DNA from 3 places in the Candidatus Acetatifactor stercoripullorum genome. Region 3 is predicted to be linked to each of the others. Evidence: predicted binding sites of a transcription regulator. Region 3 holds the regulator's gene; each other region holds the start of a gene.
The links. The regulator Rex, encoded in region 3, represses fermentation and respiration genes when NADH is low (regulators of the CRP and FNR family bind a similar motif). The targets are predictions, from matches to a motif close to ATTGTTAANTANTTAACAAT.
Positions count from the first base shown of each region.

Region 1: a site for Rex is predicted at 3,147-3,166, ahead of SHK35_RS05625 (iron-sulfur cluster assembly scaffold protein). Genes of this name have one in related genera too.
Region 2: a site for Rex is predicted at 4,251-4,270, ahead of SHK35_RS09875 (acetyl-CoA C-acetyltransferase). Genes of this name have one in related genera too.

Region 1 covers NZ_CALWMU010000013.1:35,256-43,040, forward strand. Annotated here, with positions in the region: gene SHK35_RS05610 (ABC transporter substrate-binding protein) at 1-932, shown strand, start outside; gene SHK35_RS05615 (ABC transporter permease) at 1,152-2,069, shown strand; gene SHK35_RS05620 (ABC transporter ATP-binding protein) at 2,069-2,902, shown strand; gene SHK35_RS05625 (iron-sulfur cluster assembly scaffold protein) at 3,203-3,895, shown strand; gene SHK35_RS05630 (GGGtGRT protein) at 3,932-4,942, shown strand; gene SHK35_RS05635 (TM2 domain-containing protein) at 5,227-5,631, shown strand; gene SHK35_RS05640 (hypothetical protein) at 5,665-6,054, shown strand; gene SHK35_RS05645 (DUF2752 domain-containing protein) at 6,065-6,481, shown strand; gene SHK35_RS05650 (DUF4870 domain-containing protein) at 6,527-6,817, shown strand; gene SHK35_RS05655 (hypothetical protein) at 6,893-7,360, opposite strand; gene SHK35_RS05660 (homocysteine S-methyltransferase family protein) at 7,562-7,785, shown strand, end outside.
Region 2 covers NZ_CALWMU010000030.1:12,985-20,769, reverse strand. Annotated here, with positions in the region: gene SHK35_RS09890 (acyl-CoA dehydrogenase) at 1-1,143, opposite strand, end outside; gene SHK35_RS09885 (3-hydroxyacyl-CoA dehydrogenase family protein) at 1,233-2,072, opposite strand; gene SHK35_RS09880 (enoyl-CoA hydratase-related protein) at 2,121-2,906, opposite strand; gene SHK35_RS09875 (acetyl-CoA C-acetyltransferase) at 3,045-4,229, opposite strand; gene SHK35_RS09870 (M23 family metallopeptidase) at 4,360-5,439, opposite strand; gene hpf (ribosome hibernation-promoting factor, HPF/YfiA family) at 5,568-6,095, opposite strand; gene SHK35_RS09860 (C40 family peptidase) at 6,666-7,785, opposite strand, start outside.
Region 3 covers NZ_CALWMU010000018.1:17,862-25,646, reverse strand. Annotated here, with positions in the region: gene SHK35_RS07110 (GntR family transcriptional regulator) at 1-701, shown strand, start outside; gene SHK35_RS07105 (NADP-dependent isocitrate dehydrogenase) at 688-1,896, shown strand; gene SHK35_RS07100 (ABC-F family ATP-binding cassette domain-containing protein) at 1,952-3,865, opposite strand; gene SHK35_RS07095 (redox-sensing transcriptional repressor Rex) at 3,988-4,635, shown strand; gene SHK35_RS07090 (hypothetical protein) at 4,648-5,271, shown strand; gene SHK35_RS07085 (NAD(P)H-hydrate dehydratase) at 5,389-6,924, shown strand; gene alr (alanine racemase) at 6,900-7,785, shown strand, end outside.

The DNA of each region.
Region 1 (7,785 bases), on a different contig from region 3:
AAGCGTCTGCCCAGACCCAGACGGGAGAGGAGAGCGCTTCTTTTGCAGAGCAGACAGCAGACGGACAGACCTATAAGGTAGGTGTGCTCCAGCTGACAGAGCATGCGGCTCTGGATGCTTCCAACGAAGGCTTTATTGCGGCTCTGGACGCTTCCGGCATCAGCTACAAGGTAGATCAGCAGAACGCCCAGAATGACCAGTCCGCATGCCAGACCATTGCCACAAAGCTGGTAAGCGAGGAGAATGATCTGATTCTCGCCATTGCCACCCCTGCGGCACAGGCGGTAGCCGGAGCTACTTCGGAGATTCCCATTGTAGGCACTGCCATCACGGATTATGCCGAGGCGGGATTGGTGAATGACAATGAGGCTCCCGGAACCAATGTGACCGGAACCTCCGATCTGACCCCTGTGACAGAGCAGATCGATCTGCTCACCAGAATTTTCCCCGATGCGCAGAGAGTAGGCATTTTGTACTGCTCTGCAGAGGCAAATTCTCAGATTCAGGCTGAGATGGCTATTGCAGCCTGCGAGGAAAAGGGACTTTCCAGTGAGACCTTCACCGTTTCAAGCTCTAACGAAATTCAGACCGTAGTGGAATCTATGGTAGGAAAGGTGGACGTAATTTATGCGCCTACCGATAATACCATAGCGGCAGGTATGGCTACCGTATCTATGGTTGCCACCGACAACGGACTTCCCATTATCTGCGGCGAGGCAGGCATGGTGGAGGCTGGCGGCCTTGCAACCTATGGTATCGATTATTACCAGCTGGGCTACCTTGCAGGAGAAATGGCAGTTTCCATTTTGAAAGGAGAAGCTTCTCCTGCAGAAATGCCTATCGGCTATCTTGACGCCTCCAAGTGTGAGCTTACCGTAAATGAAGAGACGGCTGCGGCTCTTGGAGTAGATTTGTCCGTGCTGGATGAATAAAAGAAATAAATACAGTCTGAAGCGTACCATAAAATGAAGAGGGGAAGGGCAGAAGGAGATTCTTTTCTGTCCTTCCCCTTTTTGATGTCACAAATTGCCGTCATAATATGAAAAATAGCTTGCGTTTATGATATAAATTCTTTATTATTATCTTTGAGACATTAATGCGTGGACGCGTTTCAGCAGGAAAGCGTTTCAGCAGGAAAGGTATGGTTGATTATGAGTGCATTTTTGATTCAAATGCAGGGAGCGGTATCCCAGGGTATTTTGTGGGGGGTTATGGTTCTTGGGGTCTATATCACCTATAAGATTTTGGATATTGCAGACCTGACAGTGGACGGGAGCTTTGCCCTGGGAGGCTGTGTCTGCGCCCTCTTTGTGGTGGAAAAGGGTTACAGCCCCTTTGTGGCTTCCCTGCTTGCGCTGCTTGCCGGAGCGCTTGCGGGACTGGTGACGGGCATGCTGCATACGGCTTTTGATATTCCTGCAATTCTTGCAGGTATTTTGACGCAGCTGGGACTTTGGTCTATCAATCTGCGTGTTATGGGAAAAAGCAACACTCCTTTTTTGAAGGTGGATACCATGATTTCCCAGTTCAGCGATCTTACGGGACTCTCCAACGGCTGGGCAGCCTTGATTGTGGGACTGGCCGTAGCAGTGGTTTTGATTCTTCTGCTGTATTGGTTTTTTGGAACAGAGCTTGGCTGCGCCATGCGCGCTACCGGCAACAATGAGGACATGATCCGCGCTCTGGGATGTAACACGAAAATTACCAAGATTATCGCGCTTGCACTGAGCAACGGGCTGGTGGGCTTATCCGGCGCCCTGGTAGCCCAGCAGCAGAAATACGCCGATATCGGAATGGGAACCGGAGCCATCGTGATTGGACTTGCGGCAATCGTCATTGGAGATGTGCTTATGAGAAAGGCAATAAGCTTTTGGGCCAAGCTGATTTCTGCAGTACTGGGAAGCGTTGTTTACTTTGTAATTCGTGCGCTGGTGCTGCGCATTGGTCTGGATGCAAACGACATGAAGCTGTTTTCCGCTATTTTTGTGGCGCTTGCCCTGTGCATTCCTGTTGCGGCGTCCAAATGGCGCGTACATAAGGCTTACTCGGAAGATGGAGGTAATCTGTAATGTTAGAGCTCAGCAATGTTTATAAAACCTTTAACAAGGGCACGATCAATGAAAAACGCGCCTTAGACGGCATTAACCTCACCTTAAATGACGGCGATTTTGTTACGGTGATCGGTGGAAACGGAGCAGGCAAATCTACCGTGCTTAACATGATTGCGGGGGTCTATCCTATCGATGCCGGTAAAATCATTATAGAAGACATGCTTTTTACAAAGGATGGAGAGGAAAATAAGGTCCAGGTGAACCTTTCACGCATGCCGGAGCATGCCAGGGCAAAGTACCTGGGCAGAGTATTTCAGGATCCTATGAAGGGCACGGCTGCAGGCATGGAGATTCAGGAGAATCTTGCTTTAGCCTACCGCAGGGGCCGGGCCAGAGGACTTAAATGGGGAATCACAAAAAGTGAGAAAGAATTTTATTATGAAAAACTGAAAAGCCTGGGGCTGGGCCTTGAGGAGCGTATGACCTCAAAGGTTGGGCTGTTGTCCGGCGGGCAGAGACAGGCCCTTACCCTTTTGATGGCTACGCTGCAGCAGCCGAGGCTTCTTATGCTGGATGAGCATACGGCGGCGCTGGACCCTAAAACCGCAAGGATTGTGCTGGAAATCACCGAAAAAATAATTGGCGAAAATCATCTGACGGCTCTGATGGTGACCCATAATATGAAGGATGCCATCCGCCTGGGAAACCGCCTTGTGATGATGCACGAGGGAAAAATTATATATGATGTGTCCGGGGAAGAGAAGAAATCGCTCCAGGTGGCGGACCTGCTGGCGAAGTTTGAGGAGGTCAGCGGCGGAGAATTTGCAAATGACCGGATGATGCTGGCGTAGAAAGTAAAAGTAACAGCTTAGCAGGCGCCCATTCGCAAAGCCGCACCCATGGTGCTTTTTCGCTGCTTCGCAGCTAACTTTGCTCATTATCGGGCGCTCCGCTCATAAGCTGTGCAACAAGCAACTTCATGCAAGCATGATTTGCTTGTCATGCAACTTATGGCTAAGCTGTTACAAAAAATGTAAAAAATCATAAAATGCTCTGGATTTTTCAGTGTAAATATGAGAAAATGAACACGAGGATTATGATATTATTTTATCAATAATATTGTAAGATGCAGATTTGAAAGGAGATTTCACATGATTTATTCAAAGGAAGTTGAAGAAATGTGTCCAGTAGCGCAGGGTGTTGCTCACGGCTGTGCTCCCATTCCGGAAGAGGCGAAATGGGTAAAAGCAAAAGAAGTTAAGGATATTTCCGGTCTGACTCATGGTGTGGGCTGGTGTGCGCCTCAGCAGGGCGCCTGCAAGCTGACCCTGAATGTTAAGGAGGGTATTATTCAGGAGGCTCTGGTAGAGACCATCGGCTGCTCCGGTATGACCCACTCCGCAGCAATGGCTGCTGAAATCCTGCCTGGCAGAACCGTTATGGAGGCTCTGAATACAGACTTGGTATGTGATGCAATCAACACCGCCATGAGAGAGCTGTTCCTGCAGATCGTTTATGGACGTTCTCAGAGCGCATTTTCAGAGGATGGACTTCCTGTTGGCGCCGGCCTGGAGGATTTGGGCAAGGGCTTAAGAAGCCAGGTAGGCACCATGTATGGCACACTGAAAAAGGGTCCTCGTTACCTGGAAATGGCGGAAGGCTATGTAACAGGTATCGCTCTTGACGCAGAGGATCAGATTATCGGTTATCAGTTCGTAAGTCTTGGAAAGATGACTGATTTCATCAAGAAGGGCGACGACCCCAACACTGCATGGGAAAAGGCAAAGGGACAGTATGGCCGCGTAGCCGATGCAGTAAAGATTATCGATCCCAGAAAAGAGTAAGTGTAGAAGTGAAACTTCATTAGGAGGACAAGTAAGATGGCATTATTTGAATCATATGAAAGAAGAATTGACAAAATCAATTCCGTGTTAAACAGCTATGGCATCGCTTCTCTGGAAGAGGCTGAAAAGATCACCAAGGATGCCGGTCTTGACGTTTACAATCAGATTAAAGGCATTCAGCCCATCTGTTTTGAAAATGCCTGCTGGGCTTACATAACAGGCGCTGCCATTGCAATCAAAAAAGACTGCAGAAGAGCGGCGGATGCAGCCGCTGCAATCGGCGAGGGCCTGCAGGCTTTCTGTATCCCCGGCTCCGTGGCAGACACCCGTAAGGTGGGCCTTGGACACGGCAATCTTGGAAAGATGCTGCTGGAGGAGGAGACCGAATGCTTCTGCTTCTTAGCAGGTCATGAGTCCTTCGCGGCTGCAGAGGGAGCTATCGGTATTGCAGAGAAGGCAAACAAGGTCCGCAAGAAACCGCTGCGTGTGATTCTGAACGGTCTTGGAAAAGACGCTGCACAGATTATTTCCCGCATCAACGGCTTTACCTTTGTGGAGACAGAGTATGATCCTTATACAAACACTGTAAAGGAATTGTTCCGCAAGTCTTACTCCGACGGACTGCGCGCGAAGGTAAACTGCTACGGTGCAAATGATGTTTGCGAGGGCGTTGCTATTATGCACAAGGAGGGAGTTGATGTTTCCATTACCGGAAACTCTACCAATCCCACCAGATTCCAGCATCCCGTTGCAGGAACCTACAAGAAGGAATGTATCGAACAGGGAAAGAAGTATTTCTCCGTTGCATCCGGCGGCGGCACAGGACGTACCCTGCATCCTGACAATATGGCTGCAGGTCCTGCTTCCTACGGTATGACAGATACTATGGGACGTATGCACTCTGATGCACAGTTCGCAGGTTCCTCCTCTGTTCCTGCCCATGTTGAGATGATGGGACTGATCGGCGCCGGAAACAATCCTATGGTTGGCATGACGGTAGCTGTAGCAGTTTCCATCGAGGAAGCTGCACAGGCTGGAAAATTCTAAGACATGCTTTTCGATTTATAAGCTACAGAGCCTGAAATGCGCCGCAGTTTAAGAGACTGCGGCGCCTTTTTTATCATGAAAAAAACAGCCGGTGCGTTTTCTTGCGGTAAAATTCAAAATTACTTAAGATTTTCATAATAATTATGCGTTTTCTACTAGTAAAGTAAAGGATTATGCTGTATAATGTTCTATGATGAGTGTTCATTGCATAGTTACTCATTGACAATACTAAAGGAGGGAGGAGTAAACAAGTGTATTTTTGCAAGAACTGTGGAGAGCCTTATATGACCGATGAAGCTGTAATGTGTGTAAAGTGCGGCGTGGCAAAGGGACATGGATCAAACTATTGTCAAAACTGCGGAAAGCCGGTTGCACCCAATGCAGAAGTCTGCTTAAACTGCGGTGTGAGGGTTGCAAATACTGCAGCGGCTTCCGGCGGCAAGTCAAAGATGGCGGCTGGCCTGCTTGGCATTTTCTTAGGATGCTTCGGGGTACATAATTTCTATCTTGGCTATACTGCGAAGGCTGTGACCCAGCTTGTGCTCACTCTGGTGGGATGTGTATTAAGCTGTATTGTGATCGGCATATTCCTCGTACTGGGCATATGGATTTGGGGCCTGATCGAAGGTATTATGATTCTTACCGGTAAGATCAATACCGACGCCCAGGGGAATCTGCTAAGTGAATAATGAATCTTATTAAATTTATTAAAGGAGAAGAAGATGGACGGACAAAATTTTCAAAACGGACAGAACACAGAAAACGGACAGGGTACACCTGTAAATAACTATCAGGACAATACTTCTTTCAATCAGTATCAGGTTCCTCCTACATCACCTCAGCAGGCGCCCAAGCAGACCAATGTGCTTGCGATTGTCAGCCTTGTTATGGGTATTCTGGCAATTGTACTGGGCTGCTGCAGCGCATATATCGGTATCATTCCTGGTATTGCCGGAATTGTCTGCGCAATTTTTGCCAATAAGCAGGGCAAAACAGGCTTGGCCAAGGCTGGCTTGATCTGCTCCATCGTTGGTATTGTCATTGCTCTTGTTATCACGATTCTGGGCGTGGTTGGCCTGTCAATTTTAAGCGACTACGGATATTACTACTAAAATCAAGTATATGAAGAAACAAAAAACATTGGAGGATCAGCTTTATTTTGCCGGCTGGTTTCTCCTGATAGGTGGTATTGCGGGAATCTTTGTATATTTTCAATTTATTATGCCGAAGCTGTCGGTTTTTCCGTGCTTTTTTTACCATGTTTTGGGAATTTATTGCCCCGGATGTGGCGGCACCAGGGCGATTGGGGCCTTACTGCAGGGAAAGCCACTGCTTTCCTTCTGGTATCATCCTCTTGTGCCATATACCGTGGTGCTTTTTGGAGGCTTTATGCTGACACAGACCCTGGATCGTGTGCATTTTGCAAAAGTGCGGGGCTGGAGATTCCATAATTGGCATATGTATGGCGCGGTTGTTCTTTTGACCGCAAATTGGATTATCAAAAATCTGCTTTTACATCTATTCCATGTTTCTTTATAAAAAACAGCTTAAACCATGAGAAATGGTTTTACAAAAGGAGAAAATATGGATAAGAAAGTGACAGGAATCGTGTCTTATTTCACGATTATAGGCTGGCTGGTTGCTTATTTTGCAGGAGACAAAGAGGGAGCAAAATTCCATTTGAATCAGTCTCTGGTAGTGAATCTTGGCTTTATCATTTCTGGAATTATTTCCTGTATCCCGCTGATTGGCTGGATTATATATGCCGTTGCAGGCATTTTCCTTGTGGTATGCTGGATTCTGGGATTGATTGCAGCCATCAATGAAGAGGAAAAAGAAATTCCTCTGTTAGGAAAAATCAAGATATTAAAGTAATGGCAAAATCAGCCCGCATTTGGCGGGCTGATTTTTCATATGCGCTTTACGGCGCACATTTATAAGCAAGAAGGATTATTCGCTGTATTCTATGGTCAAATCCACATCATCAGGCTCTTCGCCGTGGAGAAAAGAGATGAGGATCTGTATCCTTTTATATGCACGGGAATAATTCTGCAGTGCATAATCGGCGGTATATTCATTGTATGAGTTGTTGCTGTAGGCTTCGTGATAGCTTTTCACTGCCTCTGTCATATATTCACCGGCTTCATCGGCCAAGCTCTCCAGATAATCGAATTCTTCCGGAAAGTCCACCTGTGAAAACTCCTGAAATTCCGCATCTAATTCATCCAGATAGCCAAGAAGCTCTGTGGTATATCCCTCAGATGTAGTGTCTATATTGTTAATGGAAGTGTCAAGCTCAGAAATGCTGGTGCAGAACTGATCTACCTCTGTCTTGAACCTTGACAATTCCGGGTCCCTTCCACACCCAGTAAAAAGCACAAGGGCAAGCAGAATAGGAAACATATGCTTTATTTTCATAAAAATAACCTCCAGTACGGAATAAAATAAATAATATAAAAAATTTATCACATTTTGTCTATTTTAGCAACTATTCCATTGGGATTTAACTTAATACCAATGGGATTAAGTTAAATCCTGCCCTTTACGATTAAAACTTTCTTGTGGTACAATAAAAAAGATATTTTTTACCATCATTTTATTTCAGCTGTGGAGACACTTATGACAAAAGAACAATTTTTCAGTTTTTGTAAAAATAGATATGTTTATCTGGATGGGGCTACCGGCTCTAATTTGGTAAAGGCAGGAATGCCTTCCGGCGTATGTCCTGAAAAGTGGATTTTAGAGCACCGGGAAATTATGCTGCAGCTGCAGAAGGACTATGTGCTGGCGGGTACAGACATTTTGTATGCGCCTACCTTTACGGCAAACCGGGTAAAACTGAA
Region 2 (7,785 bases), on a different contig from region 3:
CAGAGCCGCGGAGATCACCATTCTCTGAACTTCGCTTGTTCCCTCGTAAATCTCGGTGATCTTTGCATCGCGCATCATGCGTTCCACATCGTACTCTCTGGTGTAACCATATCCGCCGTGCAGCTGTACAGCCTTGGTGGTCACCTCCATGGCAACCTCTGCCGCATACAGCTTTGCCTGTGCCGCTTCAAATCCATATTCCTTCTGGGTAGCCTTTGCCATTGCCGCCTTGTATACCAGAAGCTTAGCCGCCTCTACCTTGGTTGCCATATCCGCCAGCTGGAACTGGGTGTTCTGCTGTGCTGCAATGGATCTGCCAAACTGCTTTCTCTCTTTAGTGTAGGCGATGGTTCTGTCAAGAGCGCCCTCCGCAATGCCGAGAGCCTGAGCCGCAATACCGATACGTCCGCCGTCCAGGGTGTGCATTGCAATCTTAAAGCCCTGTCCCAGCTTGCCTAAGAGATTCTCCTTGGGCACTCTGCAGTCGGTAAAGATCAGCTCATAGGTGGAGGAGCCGCGGATACCCATCTTCTTTTCCTTGGTTCCGAAGCTGAATCCGGGCGTTCCCTTTTCTACGATAAAAGAAGAAATCTCCTTAATCATTCTGCCTCGCTTTTCAATCATGCCGGTCACTGCAAAAATCACATAGACGTCGGCCTCCTTACCGTTGGTGATAAAAATCTTGGAGCCGTTGATCACATACTCGTCGCCGTCCAAAACCGCCTTTGTCTGCTGGCCCTGGGCGTCCGTGCCTGCTCCGGGCTCAGTAAGGCCGAAGGCTCCCAGCTTTTCTCCCTTTGCCAGAGGAACCAGATACTTCTGCTTCTGCTCCTCAGTGCCGAAGGTGAGAATGGGATCGCAGCAAAGAGAGGTGTGTGCGGATACGATAACGCCCGTGGTGCCGCACACCTTGGACAGCTCCTCCACGCACATTACATAGGTGAGGGGATCACAGCCCTGTCCGCCGTACTCCTTGGGAACAGGAATTCCCAAAAATCCACATTTCGCCATTTTGTCAACGGTCACTCTGGGAAACTGTTCTGTCTCATCCACCTCCTGGGCCAGGGGCTTCACTTCCTTTTCCGCAAACTCCTGAAAGAGCGTCCGTGCCATTTCATGTTCTTTCTTTAAGGTAAAATCCATGATTTTAATTCCTCCATAACGTTGTTTTTGTATTCAGAAAGCAGACTTGCAGCGCTGAGGTTGCCCTCCGCGCCGCTGATCAAATCCGCCTATTTTGTATAATCGTAGAAGCCCTTTCCGGTCTTTCTTCCCAGCTTGCCCGCACGAACCATCTTGCGGAGCAGGGGATGAGGACGATACTTGGGATCTCCTGTTTCGTTCTGGATTACCTCCATGATAGCCAGCACAATGTCAAGACCTACCAGATCTCCCAGTGCCAAAGGTCCCATGGGATGATTTGCGCCAAGCTTCATAGCCTCGTCAATATCCGATGCGCTTGCAGTGCCGTCAGCATAGATGCCGATAGCCTCGTTGATCATGGGGATCAAAATTCTGTTTACCACAAATCCAGGCGCTTCCTTTACCTCAACGGGAGTCTTGCCGATCTCTGCAGCGATTCCCTTGATCTTCTCCACCAGCTCTGCAGGTGTGTTCTCGCCTGCGATCACCTCCACCAGCTTCATTCTGTCCGCAGGATTGAAGAAGTGCATACCGATCATAGGTCTGTCAAGGCCCGCTCCTATCTCTGTGATGGAAAGGGATGAGGTGTTGGTTGCAAAAATGCAGTCAGGCTTTACAATATCCTGCAGCTCTTTAAAAGTAGTTTTCTTAATCTCCATGTTTTCAGGAGCTACCTCGATCACCAGATCACAGTCCGTGCAGATATCCTTAAGTCCCGTCACAATCTTTGCAGCGATGGCGTCTGCCTTCTCCTGGGTAAGCTTCTCCTTGCCCACTAAGAAATTCAAGTTCTTTAAAATCCTGCCCTTGCCGCCGTCTGCAAATTCCTGCTTGATATCGCATAAGCATACCTCATATCCGTCCGTCATGGCAAAAGCCTGTGCGATTCCGGCACCCATGGTGCCCGCTCCGATAATACCAACCTTCATTGAAATTTCCTCCTTATGCTTTCTATGTTCTCTTTGCTTATTTTGCTCTTAGCAGTTTTTGAAGGGCTCCTTCACCTTTTCCTTATTTTTGTCTAAGAAAAACGCCATGCCATACCTCTGATCCTGGGTCTCAAAGCAGTCTCCGAAAAGCTTCTCCTCGATCACAAGAGCCTGGTCCATATCCACGTCAAGGCCCTCATTGATTGCCTTTTTGCAGTTGCGCACCGCGATAGGCGCATTCTTTGCAATGCCTGCAGCCATCTTCTCCGCAGCGGGAAGCAACTCCTCCTTCGGATACACCGCATTTACCAGGCCGATTCTGTAAGCCTCCTCCGCCTTAATGTTTCGTGCGGTATAAATCATCTGCTTTGCCATGCCGGCCCCCACCAGACGAGCCAGCCTCTGGGTTCCTCCAAAGCCGGGCGTGATTCCAAGTCCCACCTCAGGCTGTCCGAACACTGCGTTGTCGGAACAAATCCTGATGTCACAGCTCATGGAAAGCTCACAGCCGCCGCCCAGGGCAAAGCCGTTTACCGCTGCGATCACCGGGATGGGGAAGGTCTCTATTTTGCGAAAAACATCATTTCCCTTCTTGCCGAAAGCCTCTCCCTGCGCCTTGGTCAGGGTGCTCATCTCGCCGATGTCCGCGCCTGCCACAAAGGACTTTTCTCCGGCGCCCGTGAGAATCAGCGCTCTCACCTCTTCTAAATTTACCATATCCAGGGTCTGATCCAGCTCCTCCAGCACTGTGGAATTCAGCGCGTTTAAAGCCTTTTCCCGGTTGATGGTGATAATGGCATAGCTGCCCTTCTGCTCATATAAAATATATTCCATGGTTCTCCTCATTTCTGCGCCGCTCTTAGCGCATTTAAAATTGTGACGGCATGAAAAAAGTCGAAAAGGCATTTGCCTGCCTGTGCGCAGGACAAATGCTTTTCCGCCTTTATCGCAGGGTACGCCCCTGCCAGAGCCTTAATCTTCTATTTTAACAATGGTAGCACAGCCCATGCCGCCGCCGATGCACAGCGTAGCAAGACCCGTCTTTGCGCCCTTTGCCTGCATCTCATGCAGCAGGGTCACAAGGATACGGCATCCTGACGCTCCCACAGGATGTCCCAGCGCGATGGCGCCTCCGTTGGGATTGAGCTGTCTATCCACATCAATGCCAAGGTCCTTGCCTACTGCAACAGACTGCGCTGCAAAAGCCTCATTTGCCTCAATGATGTCAAAGTCCTCAATCTTCATGCCGGTCTTTGCCATTACCTTCTTTGTTGCAGCCACGGGGCCGATTCCCATCACCTCAGGGCGAACGCCTGCAAGAGCGCCTGCCACAAAGGTTGCCATAGGCTTTACGCCAAGCTCCTTTGCCTTCTCTTCGCTCATCACTACGATAGCCGCTGCGCCGTCATTGATGCCGGAAGCGTTTCCTGCGGTGACAAAACCGCCCGGATTGATGGGACGAAGCTTTGCCAGGCCTTCCATGGTAGAGCCATGTCTGGGGCCTTCATCTGTATCAAAAACAATGGTTTCCTTTTTCTTCTTTACTTCAACGGGAACGATCTCTGCCTTGAACGCTCCGCTCTTCTGCGCCGCCTCTGCCTTCTGCTGGCTCTTTAAAGCAAACTCATCCAGCTCTTCACGGGTAAGTCCCCATTCCTCGCAGATATTGTCCGCCGTCTTTATCATATGATAATCATTGAATGCGTCCCACAGAGCATCCTTAATCATGGTGTCCACCAGGGTTGCATTGCCCATACGGTAACCATAGCGGCCCTGAGGAATCGCATAGGGAGCCATGGACATATTCTCCATTCCGCCGGCAACTACAATATCGGCATCTCCCGCCATAATCATCTGAGCCGCCTGGTTTACACAGTTCAAGCCGGAGCCGCACACTACATTCATGGTTACTGCAGGCACTTCAATGGGAAGTCCGGCTTTGATGGAAGCCTGACGGGCAACGTTCTGTCCCTGTCCCGCCTGGATTACACAGCCCATGTAAACCTGATCCACAGCCTCGGGGGCAACTCCCGCTCTCTTCAAAGCCTCTTTGATTACGATTGCGCCGAGCTCAACTACGGGAGTGGTGCTGAGCGTACCGCCCATTGTGCCGATAGCAGTACGGCAGGCACCCGCCAATACAACTTTCTTTGCCATTTGTTTTTCCTCCAATCAATGATTGTTATTTTTTTGTCATTGCCACTGTGCTTATTTTATCATAGGGCAGGCTCTTTTGCAATGCCTTTTGACAAAAAAATAACAGGCGCGGACCAAACTGTTATTTTGCTCAGCTCCCCGCCTGAAGCGCCTCCTCTACGCTCGGGTCGATAATGTCGTTTGTTCTGACCCATTCCTTGGTGCCCTCCACCTTCTGTGCAGGCTGCGTGTGCTTCGCCAAAAATCTTGTGAGCGCATAGAGGTCGATCCAGATTTCATTATTTCCCTCCTTCTGGGATTCGTCAAAGATCAGCTGCAGCCCCCAGTGCAGATGTGTCACTTCTATGTTGTTTACATTTTCCGTGGTGCTGTACCCGGTATGTCCCATGTAGCCGATGACATCTCCAGCAGTGACAATGCTTCCCTCCTCCAGATTTTCTGCATAAGGGTAGTTTTGTCTTAAATGGGCGTAATAGTAGTAGCGTCTGCCGTCAAAGCTCCGGATGCCGATGCGCCAGCCGCCGTACTGGTTCCACCCTAACGCTTCCACATACCCGGACTCCACAGCCATGATGGGTGTACCCGTAAGTCCCATCATGTCATGCCCAAGATGCTTTCTCTTGTACCCGTAGCTGCGTCCCACCCCAAAATCATCATAATGGGAATAGTCAAAGCCGCGGGCCAGAGGGAAATATGCCTTCAAGCCATACCTGGACTGGTATTTCATTTCCCCGTTCTCGTCCTCCATCTCCTCCTCATACTCCCCCACCATTCCTCCAAGTACTGCATCATAGGCCTCGTAATAGTAGGAATAATATTTTAAGTCCCCGGCCAGCTCCTCAATACTGCATTCTCCCTCCGACAAGGCCTCCGCAGCCTTTTCCAGCACAGACAGCGCCTTACTGTCAAATTCTCCTCCTGTCTTTGCAGCCGTATAGGCCAAAAGCTCAACCCAATCCACCTCATGGGTCGTCCCATGCGTGTCCACGTCCCAGGCATAAGCCCGGCATAACGCCTCGTAGGATACTGTAAAGTCCACCCATTTTATATAATCCTGCTCTGCAGTCGCAGCCTGGCCCGACGCAGGAAAAGCAGCCTCACCTTGTCTGAGCTCATTTCCTGCAAATATCCCCCCAAGCAAGATAATCCCTATGATTTCTACGGCGATTGCCCTTCTGACAATGCGCAGGAATGAATCACGGATAGCAATCCCCTCCACCACTTTCTTAAAAAAATATATGACGTGAAATCTTCCCCTATTCTCAAAAAAATCCCGTAAAAAAGCGCCGGCACAACCGACGCTTTTTAATAATAGAATATTTTCTTTTTCTCTTCTCTTTATGCCTCCGGCTCAATCAGCCCGTAGGTATCTCCCTTTCTCTTATAGACCACATTTACCTGGCCCGTTTCCGCATTGCAGAAAACAAAGAAATTGTGGCCCAGAAGCTCCATCTGAATGCAGGCATCCTCAGGATACATGGGCTTGATGTCAAACCGTTTTGTGCGGACAATCTTTATCTCTTCATCGTCCATATAATCATTTTCCACAAACAGCCTGCTGAAAGAAGCTGCAGCCTGATGCTTGTCCACCAGCTTATTCTTGTATTTTTTCAGCTGTCTTTCAATAATTTCTTCCACCAGGTCAATGGAGACATACATATCATTGCTCACCTGCTCGGAGCGGATTATGCTTCCCTTCACCGGTATGGTAACCTCGATTTTCTGGCGTTCCTTTTCCACACTTAACGTTACATGTACCTCTGTATCGGGATTGAAATACTTGTCCAGCTTGCCGATCTTTTCCTCCACTGCGGCCCTTAAGCCGGGAGTTACGTCAATGTTTCTTCCTACGATAATAAATTTCATGGTGCTCATCCCTTTCGGTTGTTTATTGTATAAGCATTATATCATAATATAATAGCTTTTTGCAACAATTTAACCTGTTTTTTACATGTTTTTGACTTTCCGTATGTCAATGAAAAGAGCGACAATTTTCGTGTAAAATCGATTTTTATTACAACTTCACAAAACAGATGTTTCCCTGACCGCCCACAAGAATTGCCTTTTATTTACAGAGAAATCTGTGGATAATGTGCATAACTCAGTGTATAAATCTCTTTTGTCCTATTTTCCGGCATTTTTAATGTGGATAACTTTTGTTTGTAATATGATTTCATTTGTTCGGAATAGCGTTTCCAAAACATTTTTTGTATAAATTGCACAGATTACCAGCTTTATCCAGTATTTTCGGTTCTTTTAATATTTTGACAAATCCCGCAATTTCATGCACAAAACAATGGCTGCAACGCATTGGAAGCTTTCTGTTGCCATGAAACGTGCGCCGCCAGGCGCACGCAAAAAAGCCGCCCTGCATCCCCGTCCGGGGACAAGGCGGCTTTTTATTTCTGCCGTTCTTTCTATACTTTCTATTATTTATTAGAAAATTCTTCTTACAGCCAGAACCTTCTTATAGTCTGCATTCGATACGATAATTCCTGTCTTGGCGGTGGACGCGTGCACGATCTGTCCATTGCCGATATAGAGAGCCACATGACCGGAATAGCAGATCAGGTCGCCCGGCTGTGCATTTTCCAAACCGTCTACCGCATAACCCTGGCTGCGGTCTGCAGAGGACGAATGAGGCAGGCTGATACCAAAGTTTGCATACACGCTCATGACAAAGCCAGAGCAGTCGGCTCCCTCTGTAAGGCTGGTTCCTCCGTATACATAGGGATTTCCCACAAACTGCAGTGCGTACTCCGCAACTGCAACACCCATTTCGCTTCCGCTGCCAACCGAGTAGGTGGTTGTACTGCTGCCGGAAGAAGTCTGGCTCTGTGCGGCCTTTGCAGCAGCCGCCTCTCTTGCCTTCCTTCTCTCCTCTTCTTCCTTGGCAAGCCTTCTCTCTTCCTCTTCCTTGGATTCTGCCTGCACAAACTCTGAGTGCAGAGTCACATAAGCGGTGGACACCCAGCCGATACCTTCCTCTATATCTACCTTTACCCAGTTTTCCGTCTCCTCCAGCACCACCAGATCGTCATCTATGGGCACCAAACCCAGTACAGACGCCTCAAGGCTGGGCTCTGTCCTGACCTTCAAGGTGGTAGTGGTTACAGTTGCAATCCTGGTTCCCACCTGCTTTGCAAGCTCCACAGCCGCCTCTCCCGTCACACAGTACTCCGCTTTTACATAGCCTGTAACAGAGCCGGAGGTAATCTGATACCATCCGTTCTCCTCCGCGAGAAAGGTTCCTACAGAATCATCATACAGCTTTCCAACGATTTCGCCCTCTTCGCTGGGAATGCTGCGCACATTTACATAATCATTTACCTGAGCGATCACCAGGTTGCGGAAGGTTTCCTCCTCGCTTGGCTGCTCCTCCTCTTCTACCTGCTCCGGCATCAAAATAGATTGTATCTCCAAAGCCGTACCGCTTACATCCGTGGTAATATTCTCAAGTGTATTTCCCTTTGCAATGGTCAGATCAACGCCGCCGCTGGGCAGAACCGTTGTGGCTGCCGCCGCATCCGCCGTAATGCTCATTCCCGAAAAAGCC
Region 3 (7,785 bases):
AGCAGGAGGTAACGGACAAGTACTCCCTGCGGGGCCGGGTATTTCACCGGCTCAGGGAAGATATTCTCAACGGAAAATATGAGGAGCATGAAGAACTTCGGGAGGTTGCCATAGGCGAAGAGCTGGGAGTCAGCAGAACACCTGTGAGGGAGGCTTTCAGGCAGCTGGAGCTGGAAGGCCTGATTCAGATTATTCCCAACAAGGGAGCCTATGTGACGGGCATCACCCAAAAGGATGTGAAGGATATTTATATGATCCGTTCGCTTTTGGAAGGCCTGTGTGCCAGATGGGCCACGGAGCACATTACAAAGGAGCAGCTTGAGGAGCTGGAGGAGAACGTTTATCTGGCCCGGTTTCACGCAGAAAAAGGACATTTGGAGCAGCTGGCGGAGCTGGATAACCGCTTCCATGACATTTTATATGAGGCCTGCAGCAGTAAGATACTGGAGCATCAGCTGAAGGATTTTCACCAGTATGTGCTGCGGGTGCGCAGAAAAACCCTTTCCAGCGCAGACAGAGGGCCTAAGTCCAATGATGAGCATGAAGAGCTTTTAGAGGCAATCAAGGCGGGAAACGCCGGGCTGGCAGAGCAGCTTGCAAACCGCCATATGATAAATGCCTATGAAAATATGGTAAAAAACGGGCTGAATGAAGCCTACGGGAAACAAGAAAAGGAGACCGAAGCAAATGGAAAAAATTAAGATGACAACGCCTCTTGTGGAAATGGATGGAGACGAAATGACCAGAATTCTCTGGAAGATGATCAAGGATGAGCTTTTGCTTCCCTACATTGACCTGAAGACAGAGTATTATGATCTGGGCCTGGAGCACAGGAATGAGACCGACGACCAGGTGACGGTGGATTCCGCAAAGGCAACCTTAAAGTACGGTGTGGCCGTAAAGTGCGCAACCATTACGCCAAACGGCGCCCGGATGCAGGAATATCATCTGAAGGAAATGTGGAAGAGCCCAAATGGCACTATCCGCGCCATTCTTGACGGTACCGTATTTCGCGCACCCATCCTGATAAAGGGGATTGTGCCTTATGTGAAAAACTGGACAAAGCCCATCACCATTGCCCGTCATGCCTACGGCGATGTGTATAAAAACACAGAGATCAAGGTGCCGGGACCGGGCAGGGCGGAGCTTGTTTACACGGCGGCAGACGGCACGGAAGTAAGAGAGCTGATTCACAATTTTGAGGGACCTGGAATTCTTCAGGGCATCCATAATACGGAAAAGTCCATTTCCAGCTTTGCAAGAGCATGCTTCGGGTATGCGCTGGATACCAAGCAGGATCTGTGGTTTGCCACAAAGGACACGATTTCCAAGAAATATGACCACACCTTTAAGGATATCTTCCAGGAAATTTATGATACAGAGTACAAGGAAAAATTTGAAAAACAGGGGATTACTTATTTTTATACCCTGATCGATGATGCGGTGGCGCGGGTGATCCGCTCCGAGGGAGGATTTATCTGGGCCTGCAAGAATTATGACGGAGATGTGATGTCGGATATGGTGGCAACCGCTTACGGAGATTTGTCTATGATGACCTCCGTGCTGGTTTCTCCAAGTGGAGCCTATGAGTACGAAGCGGCTCACGGCACCGTACAGCGCCATTATTATAAGCATCTGAAGGGAGAAGAGACCTCCACCAATTCCATCGCTACCATCTTTGCATGGACCGGCGCTCTGAAAAAGAGAGGGGAGCTGGACGGCAATGAGGCGCTTTGCGCGTTTGCGGACAAGCTGGAGAAGGCCTGCATAAAGACGGTGGAGGATGGAAAGATGACCAAGAGCCTTTCTCTGATTTCCACCTGTGAAAATCCTGTGATTTTAAACTCCCTGGAATTTATTCAGGCGATACGTGAAACGCTGGAGACTCTTCTGTAGGAAAACATTAAGGAAATATTGCAGATTTTTCAGAAAAAGAATGGGAAATCCCGGCTTATCTTGCCAGGATTTCCCATTCTTCATATAAGGCTTCCAGCTGTGCATCCACCTGTTCCTGTTCCTTCGTAAGCTCCATAAGCTTTGCGGCCTGGGTGCCCAGGGAAGGGTCGGAAAGCTGTGCGCGCAGCCGCCCAAGCTGCTCTTCCAGTGCGGCAATTTTTTCCTCACATTTTTTTAAATCGTTTTCCTTTTTCCGAATCCGGGCCTGCTCCTCCTTTTGGGCTTTCCAGTCCTGCTTTGCTTCGGAAGAGGAAGGGGCCAAAGAGGGGGCAGAAACGTCAGCGGGAGCAAAGGAAGCCCTGACGGTATCTCTTTTTTCCAGATAATAATCATAATTTCCAATGTAATTGACAAACCGACAGGCCGTGAGCTCTAAAATGCGGTGGGCGGTCTTGTTGATAAAATAGCGGTCGTGGGAGACGTAGAGGACTGTGCCCTGATACTGGTTTAAGGCGTCTTCCAAAATCTCCTTTGACATGATATCCAGATGATTGGTAGGCTCATCCAGAATCAGGAAATTGGCGTTGGAAAGCATCAGCTTTGCCAGAGATACCCGTCCCCGTTCTCCGCCGCTTAAATCTGCAATGCGCTTGAATACATCGTCCCCCGTAAAGAGAAAGGCGGCCAGCACATTGCGGATTTCTGTGTTGGAGAGATTAGGATACTCGTCGGAAATTTCCTCAAAAAGAGTTTTTTCACTGTGCAGCACATGATGCTCCTGATCGTAGTAACCGATCTCTACATTGGCGCCCAGACGGAAGGAGCCGCTGTCAGCAGGAAGCAGGCCGTTGAGTATTTTGAGCAGGGTGGTCTTTCCCGTGCCGTTATCTCCGATAATGGCTGTATGCTCCCCTTTTTTCAGTTCAAAGCTTACATCCTGAAACAGGGTGTGTCCATCGAAGCTTTTGCTTAAGCCCTCCACCGAAAGCACATCCTTTCCGCTCTCCCTGCGGGGGGTAAGGGTAAGCTTCATGTCCGCCCTTGCCTCTGTGGGCCGTTCGATCACGTCCATCTTATCCAGCAGCTTTTCCCGGCTTTCCGCCCGTTTGATGGATTTTTCCCGGTTGAAGGAGCGCAGCTTTTCGATGACCGCCTCCTGATGCTTGATTTCCCGCTGCTGATTCATGTAGGCATTCCAGGCTGCAGCCCTAAGCCTTTCCTTCTTTTCCGCATAGGCAGAGTAGTTGCCCAAAAAGGTTGTGGACTTTGTCTGGTCGATTTCTATGATCTTTTGGGCAATGCGGTCCAAAAAGAAACGGTCATGGGACACAACCAGCACAGCGCCCCTATAATTCATCAGATAGGTTTCCAGCCAGGAAATGGAATTCATGTCCAGATGGTTGGTGGGCTCATCCAAAATAATCAAATCCGGCTTCTGTAAAAGCAGCCGCCCCAGGGCAACTCTGGTTTTCTGGCCTCCGGAGAGGGTGGAGACGGGCTTTGCAAATTCCTCTTCCTGAAAGCCAAGCCCCTTCAGCACGCCCATAATCTCGCTTTTGTAGGAATAGCCGTTTTTGGTTTCAAAGGCATGGGTGAGAGCAGAGTACTCCCGCATCAGCTCCTCCAGCCGGCCATCGTCCGCAGACTTCATGCTTTCCTCACATTCCCGCATGCGCTCCTCCAGATCGATGAGCTCCTGCTTCACAGACAAAAGCTCCTCATAAATAGAACGGGAGGTATCCGGCTCGCTGTTTTGGGCAAGATACCCCAGCGTCTTGTCCTTAGAGAGCACTGCGCCACCCTGGTCGGGTTTAAGCTCACCCACGATAATGCGCAGAAGCGTAGTTTTGCCCGCGCCGTTTATGCCTACGATGGCGGCCTTTTCATAATCTTCTATATGGAAGCTGATATTTTCCAATACTTTGTTTTCGCCAAATGCCTTGGATATATTTTGACAGGAGAGTATCATAATTTATTCCTCCTCAATAGTATCATAATATTTTACCTTGGAGAAATAATCCTGTCAATTCATTGACAAGTTTTTAACATTCGTCTATAATAATTTTATAAAATAGTTTGGAGGTAGTATCTTTGGAAGAAAAAGAAATTTCTCAAGCTGTCATCAGCCGTCTGCCAAGATATTTCCGTTATCTGGGAGAGCTTAAGGATGAAGGGGTTGAGCGGATATCCTCCCAGGAGTTAAGCGAGCTGATGAAGGTGACGGCATCCCAGATTCGGCAGGATTTTAATAATTTTGGCGGCTTTGGACAACAGGGCTATGGTTATAATGTGGAATATCTCTATAGGGAAATCGGCAAGATTCTCGGGCTGGATGAGAAGCATAACTTTATTATAATAGGAGCGGGAAATTTAGGACAGGCGCTGGGAAATTACCTGAATTTTGAGCGGCGAGGCTTTATTTTCCGGGGAATGTTTGACAAAAATCCAGCGCTTGTGGGCAAGGACGTCAGAGGGGTAAAGGTTATGCCCATGGAGGAGATGGAGCGCTTTGTAAAGGAGAACGATATCGATATCGCCGTGCTTACCATTCCCAAATCGGGTGCGGAGGAAGTGGCGGAGAGGCTTGTGGCAAATGGAATCCGGGCAATCTGGAATTTTGCTCATGTGGATTTGAATGTGCCGGAAGGGATTCAGGTGGAAAACGTGCATCTCTCCGACAGCTTGATGAAGCTATCCTATAATATCGGCTGTTATAAGCGGGAAAAGGATAAAGCATAGCAGGAGGAAGCTATGGGGAGCGAGGATAAAAAGGAAATTTTTTCAGGGGCCCTTCAAGGGAAAAAAATTCCAATATTGACGCTGGACAATAAATGGTACCGGCTGCTGGACGAGACGGGCAGGACAGCTGCAGGAGAGCTGACAGAACACCTCAATGAGCTTTTGCGCAGACAGGGAAAGCTCAATACAGAGTCCAAGGAAATCAGGAAGCTGAAAAAGAAGCTGATGAGCGAGATTGTGCCTATGGTCAATGAGGCAGAGCAAAGCCAAAATGCCGCCCTGGAGCAGAAAATAGAGGACAACAAGCGCCTGATTGCAGAGTGCAATGAAAAGCTGGAAAAATATCAGGACGAGATGCTTGAATTGCCCGGGGAGATTGACCGAGTCAATTTTCAACTGATGCTCTTTACCATGGAATGCTGTTATAGGACCATGAAGGAAAACCAAGGGGCTATTCAGGAGATTACGGACTGGGTGACGCAGGTCAGGATTGACTTAAAAAAGAATCTGATCCGCAGACAGGAGATGGAGCAGCAGAATCAGGAAATCTATTCCTATATGCACGATGTGTTCGGAGCGGATGTGGTGGATTTGTTTGATATGAGCATGCTTCCGGAGAATTCTTCGGAAAAATAACAATGGGAACCATGCTTTGCGGGCTTCCTGTATCGTGAATAAAAAGGATTGTTGCAGAACAGTCCTTTTTGTTTTATACTTGGAATGCGCAAAGGACAGCGCAGAAATGAGGCAAATATGAAATATCTGGTCACTGCAGAGGAAATGAAAGAATATGACCGCAATACCATAGAAAGAATCGGCATTCCGGGCATGGTGCTTATGGAGAGAGCGGCACTGGCGGCACTTGGAGAAATCCGGAAGATTATGAAAAAATGCCGGGATCAGAGGAAAAGAGTGCTGATTCTTACCGGGATGGGGAACAATGGCGGAGACGGACTTGCATTGGCCAGGCTTCTTGCAGAGGAGTCCTGGGAGGTGGAGATATGGCATGTGGGAGAAAGAAAAAAGGCTTCTCCACAGTGGGAGAAGCAGTCTGCCATTCTGCAAAATTATCCTGTGAAAACAGGCAGCAAACCTTTCAGGGAGGAATATACTATTTTAATAGACGCTTTATTCGGAGTAGGACTTTCCAGAGAGGTGAAGGGAGAGTTCGCCCAGGCCATAGAAACCTTTAACAGCCTTTCGGGGTATAAGATAGCTCTGGACGTTCCAAGCGGCATTGATTCTGACACCGGACGGGTGCTGGGAACAGCCGTGAGGGCGGATATGACGGTGACCTTTGGATTTTTGAAAAGAGGGCTTGCCCTGTATCCGGGCTGTCTTTACTGCGGAGAGGTGAAGGTAGACGGCGTTGGAATCGGCGAAGCCAGTTTTTTTGGAAGAAAGCCGCAGATGTTTTGCTATGACGAAGATGCAGAGAGCCTTCTGCCCCCTCGGGACCTGGCGGGCAATAAGGGCACCTTTGGCAAGGTGGTTTTGGCGGCGGGCAGCAGGAATATGGCGGGTGCTGCAGTGCTGGCTGCCAGGGCTGCCTATCGGATAGGTGCCGGTATGGTCAAGGTGATCACGCCAGAGGAAAACAGAGTGATTCTGCAGCAGCAGGTGCCGGAGGCTTTGCTTGGGAGCCCAAAGGAGCTTTTGCAGAGTCTTAAGTGGGCGGATGTGATTGCCGCCGGCCCCGGACTTTCCACTGGAAAGCAGGCCCTGGAGCTTTTGCGGAGCCTGATCTTTGAAAGCAGCCTTCCCCTGGTGCTGGACGCAGATGCCTTGAACCTGCTTTCTGAGGAGAACACATTTTTTCAGGAGCTATCCAGACAGGGGGCGGCGGGCAGAAGGATGATTCTGACACCCCATGTGGGAGAGCTTTCCAGACTTATGGGGAAAACGATACAGGAGCTTAAGGAAAATCTGCCTGATGCAGGAGTAAGGCTTGCAGAAAGGCTTCACGCCGTCTTAGTGGTAAAGGATGCCCGTACCTTTGTGTGTCGGGAAGATGGGACTGTGTGCGTAAATCTGGCGGGCAACAGCGGCATGGCAACCGCTGGAAGCGGCGACGTTTTGGCGGGGGTGATAGCCGGACTGTGTGCACAGGGGATGGAACCCTTTGAGGCCGCTGCCGCAGGCGTGTGTCTGCATGCAAGGGCGGGAGACAAGGCAGCCTGCAGATGCGGTGAACACGGCCTGATGGCGGGAGACATTATTGAAAATATGGCATTTTGCCAGGATACGCAAAGGAAAGAAATCAGATGGACGAATGGAACGAGAAATTAAAGGCCTGTCAGAGAGGGTATGTGGAGATAAATCTGGATGCTATTGTGGAAAACATGTGCAGCATGAAAAAGCAGATCGGAGCGCATACAAAAATGCTGGGCGTGGTCAAGGCAGACGGCTATGGGCATGGCAGCGTTCCCATTGCCAGACGCCTTGAGGGGCTTGATTTTCTGTACGGCTTTGCTGTGGCTACGGTGGAGGAAGCTTACAAGCTGCGGCGCGCGGGAATCAAAAAGCCCATCCTTATTCTGGGCTATGCCTTTCCCGATTCTTATGAAATGCTTGCAAGATGGGAAATTCGTCCGGCAGTGTTCCGGGAGGACTCCCTTAAGGCGTTGTCCCAAGGGGCAAAAGCGGCGGGAAAGCGCCTTAAGGTGCATGTGAAGGTAGATACGGGAATGGGCAGGATTGGCATTATGCCAGACGATGAGGGACTTGCCTTTGTGCGCAGGCTTTCCATGGAGCCGGGGATTGAGATAGAGGGGATATTCACCCATTTTGCCAAAGCGGACACAAGGGATAAAACCAGCGCCCGACAGCAGCTTTGCATTTTCCAGGACTTTTTGAAAAGAATAGAAGAGGAGCTTGGCATCAAAATTCCCATAAAGCATTGTTCCAACAGCGCGGGGATTCTGGAGCTGCCGGAGGCGCACATGGATTTGGTCAGAGCAGGCATTGCCCTGTATGGACTTTATCCTTCCGGGGAGATGCGCAGGGATGTAGTACCCCTGCGGCCGGCTCTGTCCTGGTACAGCACAGTGATCTACCTAAAGACCATTCAAAAGGGTCAGAGCGTGGGCTATGGCTCTACCTTTACCGCAAAACGGGATACCCGGGTGGCCACGATTCCCATAGGCTATG